2 regions of the Sphingobium sp. GW821-FHT02B05 genome follow, and region 1 is predicted to be linked to the other one. Evidence: predicted binding sites of a transcription regulator. Region 1 holds the regulator's gene; the other holds the start of a gene.

What was found. The regulator LexA, encoded in region 1, represses DNA repair genes until DNA is damaged. The targets are predictions, from matches to a motif close to GTTCCNCNCTTGTTCT.
Region 2: the regulator LexA is predicted to act here: its motif matches at 1,194-1,209, upstream of AC07UX_RS04660 (PA0069 family radical SAM protein).

The regions. Positions count from the first base shown of each region.
Region 1 is NZ_JBWKVW010000001.1:1,107,169-1,110,581, reverse strand. Features, by position in the region: gene AC07UX_RS05565 (ComEC/Rec2 family competence protein) at 1-1,762, shown strand, start outside; gene lexA (transcriptional repressor LexA) at 1,759-2,439, opposite strand; gene AC07UX_RS05555 (molybdopterin molybdotransferase MoeA) at 2,509-3,413, opposite strand, start outside.
Region 2 is NZ_JBWKVW010000001.1:917,537-920,949, reverse strand. Features, by position in the region: gene AC07UX_RS04670 (lytic transglycosylase domain-containing protein) at 1-569, shown strand, start outside; gene moaB (molybdenum cofactor biosynthesis protein B) at 569-1,096, shown strand; gene AC07UX_RS04660 (PA0069 family radical SAM protein) at 1,218-2,285, shown strand; gene AC07UX_RS04655 (hypothetical protein) at 2,287-2,532, opposite strand; gene dnaE (DNA polymerase III subunit alpha) at 2,601-3,413, opposite strand, start outside.

The DNA of each region.
Region 1 (3,413 bases):
GACAGTGGTACGGCCGGTGCCGGCGCAGGCGATGGTGCGGGTCATGCTGCGGCCGGTGGACGCGCCGGACCTGCCGCAGGTGGTGCGGATCAATATCGCCGATGCGGATATGCCGGTCGGCCTGGGGGAAGGCGCGCGGATTCGCTTCCGCGTGCGGTTGATGCCGCCTGCACCGCCCAGCGTGCCGGGCGGCTATGATTTTGCAGCACGCGCCTATTTTCAGGGCATCGGGGCGACCGGCAAGGCATTGAAGCCGATCGAAGTGCTGACGCCATCGACGGCGGGGCAACCGCTGCGGACACGATTGTTCGGCCATATATTGTCGCGGGTCGATGGGCCGGCAGAGGGAATCGCGGCGGCGCTTGCCACGGGCGATCAGGGCGCCATTCCCGAAGCGGATGCAGAGGCGATGCGGCGCAGCGGGCTGGCGCATCTATTATCGATCAGCGGGCTGCATGTGACGGCGTTGATCGGCGCGGTGATTTTCCTGCTGATGCGGGTGATGGTGATCAGCCAGCGGGTGGCTTTGGGATGGCCGTTGATGCTGATCGCGGCGGCCGGTGGGGCGCTGGCGGGGATCGGCTATACGTTGCTGACCGGGGCGGAGGTGCCGACGGTGCGGTCCTGCGTCGCGGCGTTGCTGGTGCTGGGCGGGCTAGCGATGGGGCGGGATGCCGTGACGCTGCGGCTGGTGGCGACGGGCGCGCTGGTGGTGCTGGTCCTGTGGCCCGAAGCGCTGGCGGGGCCGAGCTTCCAGATGAGTTTTGCGGCCGTGACGGCATTGGTCGCGTTGGCGGAACATCAGCGTTTTCGGGCCTTTGCTGCGGCGCGAGAGGAAGGGTTGCTGGGCAAGCTGGGGCGCAATCTGGCCGTGATGCTGGCGACGGGGATAGCCGTTGAACTGGTGTTGATGCCGATCGCTCTGTTCCACTTTCACAAGGCCGGACTGCTGGGGGCCTTCGCCAATCTGATCGCCATCCCGCTGACGACGTTCGTCGTCATGCCGCTGGAGGCGCTGGCCCTGCTACTGGATGTCGCCGGGCTGGGCGCGCCGGCCTGGTGGTTGACCGAGCAGGCGCTGAACCTGTTGCTGGCGTTGGCCCATGGCGTTGCGGCCAGCCCGATGGCGAGCCTGTTGGCGCCGACCATGGGAATGGGTTTGTTCGGCATCGCCATGATCGGCCTGCTCTGGTGCCTGCTGTGGCGCACGCGCTGGCGTTGGCTGGGGTTGCCGCCTGTCCTGATCGCTGTGGCCGTGACCTTTGCCGCATCGCCACCGGATATCCTGGTGACTGGCGATGGCCGCCATGTGGCGGTGCGGACGGACAGGGGGATGGCGATATTGCGGGATCGGGCAGGGGATTATGTGCGTGACGTCCTGTCCGAAAGCGCGGGCTATGATGGCGAACTGGCGGCGATTGCCGACCTGCCGACAGCGCGTTGCTCCGTCGATCTTTGCGCTGTCCGCCTGAAGGACGGCGCGGGGCGCAGTTGGCGAGTGCTGTTTACGCGCAGCGACGTGCTGATTGCCCGGCAGGATTTTGTGCGGGATTGCGCTGCGTCAGATATCGTCGTGAGCGATCGCGGGCTGCCAGGTTGGTGCCGCCCACGCTGGCTGAAAATCGACCGCCGGCTGCTGGCGCGCACCGGCGGTCTGTCGATCGGCCTGGAAAAAGGCGAAGTTCACACCGTCCATCGGCCCGGCGACGCCCATCCCTGGATCAGTCGCCCAAGGCCCCGGCCGAGGGCGACTACGCCCTAATTATAGCGGCGCAGCAGCCCCGCGAGCTTGCCCTGGATGCGGACCTGCCGCGAGTCGTAGATTTGCGGTTCATAGGCGCTGTTCGCCGGGTCGAGGCGAACGCGGCCGCCATCGCGCCGGAAATATTTGAGCGTCGCTTCCGCCTCGTCGATCAGGGCGACGACGATCTGGCCTTCGCGGGCGACGTCGGTGCGCTGGATCAGGGCGAAGTCGCCGTCGAGAATGCCGGCCTCCATCATCGAGTCGCCGGAGACTTCCAGCGCATAATGATCGCCTGCGCCCAGCAGGGCGGCGGGGACGGATAGCATCGCCTGGCCTTCCATCGCCTCGATCGGGACACCCGCCGCGATCCGCCCGTGCATCGGGATTTCGATTACGTCATTGGCCGCGATCGGCAGGAGCGGCGGCGGCGTCACCAGCTTGGGCTTGGCCGGCACTATCGGTGCAGGCGCACGGTGCATGGCATCGGGGAGCTTGAGCACTTCCAAAGCGCGGGCGCGGTTGGGCAGGCGGCGAATGAAGCCGCGCTCTTCCAACGCATTGATCAGGCGGTGAATGCCGGACTTGGACCGCAGGTCCAGTGCGTCCTTCATTTCCTCGAACGAAGGCGATACGCCGCCTTCGTCCAATCGGGTCTGAATGAAGCTCAGCAATTCCTGCTGCTTGGGCGTCAACATCGCGGTCCTCCGTGGAACGTATGAGGAACGCATAGGAAACAGATGAAGGTTAGTCAAGCGTTCCGCGCATCACAGCGGCAGGATCGTCACGCGCGTTCCAGGCTCGGCTGGCGGCGATCCGGCAGGGCGCAGGATCAGGCAGTCGGCCATGGCCATGGCGGCGGTGGCGGCGCTGTCCTGCGCGGTGACGGAGACGATGCCGGCGGTGCTGCGAAAGGCGCGCAGATAATCGTCGCGATCGCCCGTTGCGGGGAGGGCAGACGCCAGTGAGGCGTCGGTCGTGCGCGGCAAAGGATCGCGCGCGCCGCTGACATGACGGACGAGCGGCAACAGGAAGAGCGTCGCGGTGACGAAGGCGGAAACGGGATTGCCCGGCAAGCCAAGGAACAGCGCGTCGCCAAGGCGCCCGGCCATCAGCGGCTTGCCGGGGCGCATCCGTATCTTCCAGAAATCGAGCGTGCCGCCGGCCTGGACGAAGGCGGGGCGAACAAGGTCGTGATCGCCCACCGAAGCGCCGCCGGTCGAAACGATGATGTCGGCGCTTTTGGCGCGATCCAGCGCGGCGACCATGGCGTCCAGATCATCCGGCACGATGCCGAGGTCGATGACGTCGCAGGGCAGGGCGGCGAGCAGGGCCGCCAGCATCGGCGCGTTGGAGGAGGGCAGCAGGCCGGCCGGCGTCGGCGCGCCGGGCGGCACCAGTTCATTGCCGGTGGACAGGATGGCAACGCGCGGGCGGCGAGCGACCGGCACGGCGCCATGGCCGCCCAGCACGGCGAGCGCGACCTGGGCCGGGCCAAGACAGCTGCCGGCCTCCAGCAGGATCGCGTCCCTGGCGAAGTCGGAAGCGGAGGGCCGAACATGCCGGCCCGGCGAGACCGGATCGTCGCTGGCGGTCAGCCGATCGCCGTCGCGGGTCGCATTTTCCTGGATCAATATGGCGTCGGTGCCGGGCGGCAGCGGGGCGCCGGTGA
Region 2 (3,413 bases), 190 kb from region 1:
CCGACTGGCGCCCCGATGGCGGCTGGCGTGTCGATCCCTCGCTAATCTATGCCCATACCCTTCAGGAATCCGGCTTCCGCTCCGATGTTGTGAGCAGCGCCGGCGCGCGCGGCCTGATGCAGGTGCGTCCCGGCACGGCCGGCGATGTGGGCCTCAGCAACGCGGCGCAACTGTTCGTGCCCTCGACCAACATGGAATATGGACAGCGCTATCTGGAATCGCTGCGCGACATGAGCGCCACCGGCGGCCTGCTGCCCAAGGTGATGGCCGCCTATAATGCCGGTCCGCTGCCCGTCGATCGCTGGAACACGCAGGTTCATGACAAGGGCGATCCGCTGCTCTTCATGGAATCGCTGCCCTATTATGAAACCCGCGCTTATGTGAACATCGTCATGCGCAACTATTGGATGTACCAGATCCAGGCGAAGGGCAGCGCCGACTGCCTGACCGGCATGGCGCAGGGCCTGTGGCCGACCTTCCCCAATGCGAAGGGCGTGAAGCTCGTCCGCCTGAGCAAGGCCGACGGTCGCGGGGCCCCAAATGCCTCTGCGGGCGGTGGCGCCGACTGATGCCGATCGACGAGGGCCGGACCTTCATCCCGGTTCGCATCGCCGTGCTGACCATATCGGACACGCGCAGCCTTGCCGAGGATCGCTCCGGCGACACTTTGGTCGAGCGGTTGGAGAGCGCAGGTCATATCCTTGCTGCCCGTTATATCGAGCGCGACGATAAATCCACCATCGTCGCGCGCCTCCATGCCTGGATCGACGATCCCGACATCGACGTCATCCTCACCACCGGCGGCACCGGCGTCACCGGCCGCGACGTCACGCCCGAAGCGCTGGCCCAGGTGCAGGACAAGGAAATTCCCGGTTTTGGCGAACTGTTTCGCTGGCTGAGTTTCCAGAGCATCGGCACCTCCACCATCCAATCGCGTGCCACCGCCTGCGTCGCGCGCGGCACCTATATCTTCGCGCTGCCGGGCTCGACTGGCGCGGTGAAGGACGCATGGGACGGCATTTTGGTCACCCAGCTGGACAGCCGTTTCCGCCCCTGCAATTTCGTGGAACTGATGCCCCGCCTGACCGAGCGATGAAAAGTTTTTTATCGATTAGTTAGCTAACTAATCGTCCGAAATATCGCTCGAACGAATATCATTTAACTGTCTCACTCGCTGTCTCAGTTGACATTTCGTTCCTTATATGTTCTCATCACTCATGGCGATCGAGAAAGGCAGGGGCGCAACATCAAACGGCGACAGCCGCCGCTTCAACCTGCCGCAGCGCGAAGCGGACGGCGACTGGCTGGACGCGATCGGCGACATTGACGGCCCCGCCACCCGCACCCGAACACAGGTCACGATCGAGCATCCCCGCACGATCCTGACCCGCAACCAATCCCCCGACATCGGCTTCAGCCAATCGATCAACGCCTATCGGGGCTGCGAGCATGGCTGCATCTATTGCTTTGCCCGGCCCTCCCATGCCTATCATGACCTTTCGCCGGGGCTGGATTTCGAAACCAAGCTGTTCGCCAAACCCGACGCCGCAAAACTGCTCCGCGCCGAATTGTCGAGGAAAAATTACGTCGTGGCGCCGATCGCCATGGGGACCAACACCGATCCCTATCAGCCGATCGAAAAGGACTGGGGCATCACCCGTTCGATATTGGAGATCATGGTCGAAACCCGACACCCGACCTATATCACCACCAAGTCCGACCGCATATTGCGCGACATCGACCTGCTCGCCGATCTTGCGCGCGACGGGCTGGTCGCCGTGGTCCTCTCCGTCACCAGTCTCGACCCCGCCGTCGCGCGCACGCTGGAGCCGCGCGCACCTCATCCGCTCCGCCGGGTGGAGGCGATCCGCCGACTGGCGGAGGCCGGCATCCCCGTCACCGCCAGCATATCCCCCATCATCCCGGCCATCACCGACCATGAGATCGAAGCGCTCGTCGCCCGCGTCGCAGGGGCCGGCGCGCGCGAAGTCACCTACATCCCCGTCCGCCTCCCACATGAGGTCGCCCCGCTCTTCCGCGCCTGGCTGGATGCCCATTATCCCGACCGCGCCGGCAAGGTGATGGCCATCATCCGCGACCTGCGCGGCGGGCGGGACAATGATCCGGATTTCGGCACGCGGATGCGTGGTCAGGGCGTCTGGGCCGACCTCATCCGCACCCGCTTCTTAAAGGCGCGCAAACGCGCTGGCCTCGGTGCCGAACGCCTGACCCTGCGCACCGACCTCTTCCACCCACCCGAAGGCGCGCAGATGCGTTTGTTTTAGATCAACGGCGTAGCAGGACGTCTTCATAATGGCTGAAGCGCTTGCCACGGCTTTTGCTGCGCCACCCCTGCCAGCGTGAAAAGGCAAAAAAGGCTAAGGCGGGAAAAAGAATGAGTGGCCAGAACCGAGGAGCCATGTCGAAATAACCCGCTGCGCTGAGCAGGCTCCCCGTAATGGCGGCCATCATGCCCATTTCGTAACGCCACTGGTGCAGGTCGTTGTCGGAACGGAAGGCAGGCTCAACCAACGGTGACCCGATATCTTTGCCGCTGTGCGACCGCAAGCCTTTGACCCTGTCGTTGCGTGGCAAATGCCTCATCCCGCCAGCCGCATCGCCTGCCGCCGCATCTTGGTACGATAACCGTCCGCCTTTACGTCCATCCGCTCGAACTTGTGGACCGTCAGCCCCCGGATCGTCGCGATCGCGTCGATCTGATCCGCGCCCAGGCTGTACCGATCGCCTAGAAACAGCTTCGCCGCCTGTCCATTGCCCACCGGCGCGCGCAAAAATACTTCGCTGCGCCCGCCTCCGGCACCCGCCAGCAACGCCGCCAGCGCCTCGACCGCCTGCACAGTGTCGATGTCCACCGTCAACTCCATCCGCGAAGCACTGGCAATCGCCCGGAATGGCTCGGCCCCGCGCACCGTGACGCGCGGGGTCTCCTCGCCCGGCAGTCGATCGAGTTCCACGATCAGCAGCGCGCAATCGCCGTCCTTCGACAGTTCCTCGATCGCCTTGCACGCTTCCTCGTCGAAGCAGCTCGCCTGGAACTGCCCGCTCTGGTCGGAGAAGGTCGCATTGGCATAGCGCGCCCCGCGCTTCGTCTCACGCCAGCGCACATCCTCGACCATCGCCGCCATGATCGTCATCGACCGCCCTTCGGCATTGGGCGCAGGCATGGGCGACTGGCAGATCAGGCCATAGCTTTTTGCCCCGCGCGCGTCGGCCAGATGCTTGTAGCGATCCACCGGATGCGCCGAGAAATAGAAGCCGAACGCTTCCTTTTCCTGCGCCATGCGATCCGCGACCGTCCAGGCCTGATGCGGCGGGATTCGCACGTCGGCATGGGGCGTCTCGACATCGCCGAACAGCCCCCCCTGCCCGCTCTCGCGCGCCTGCGCATTGCT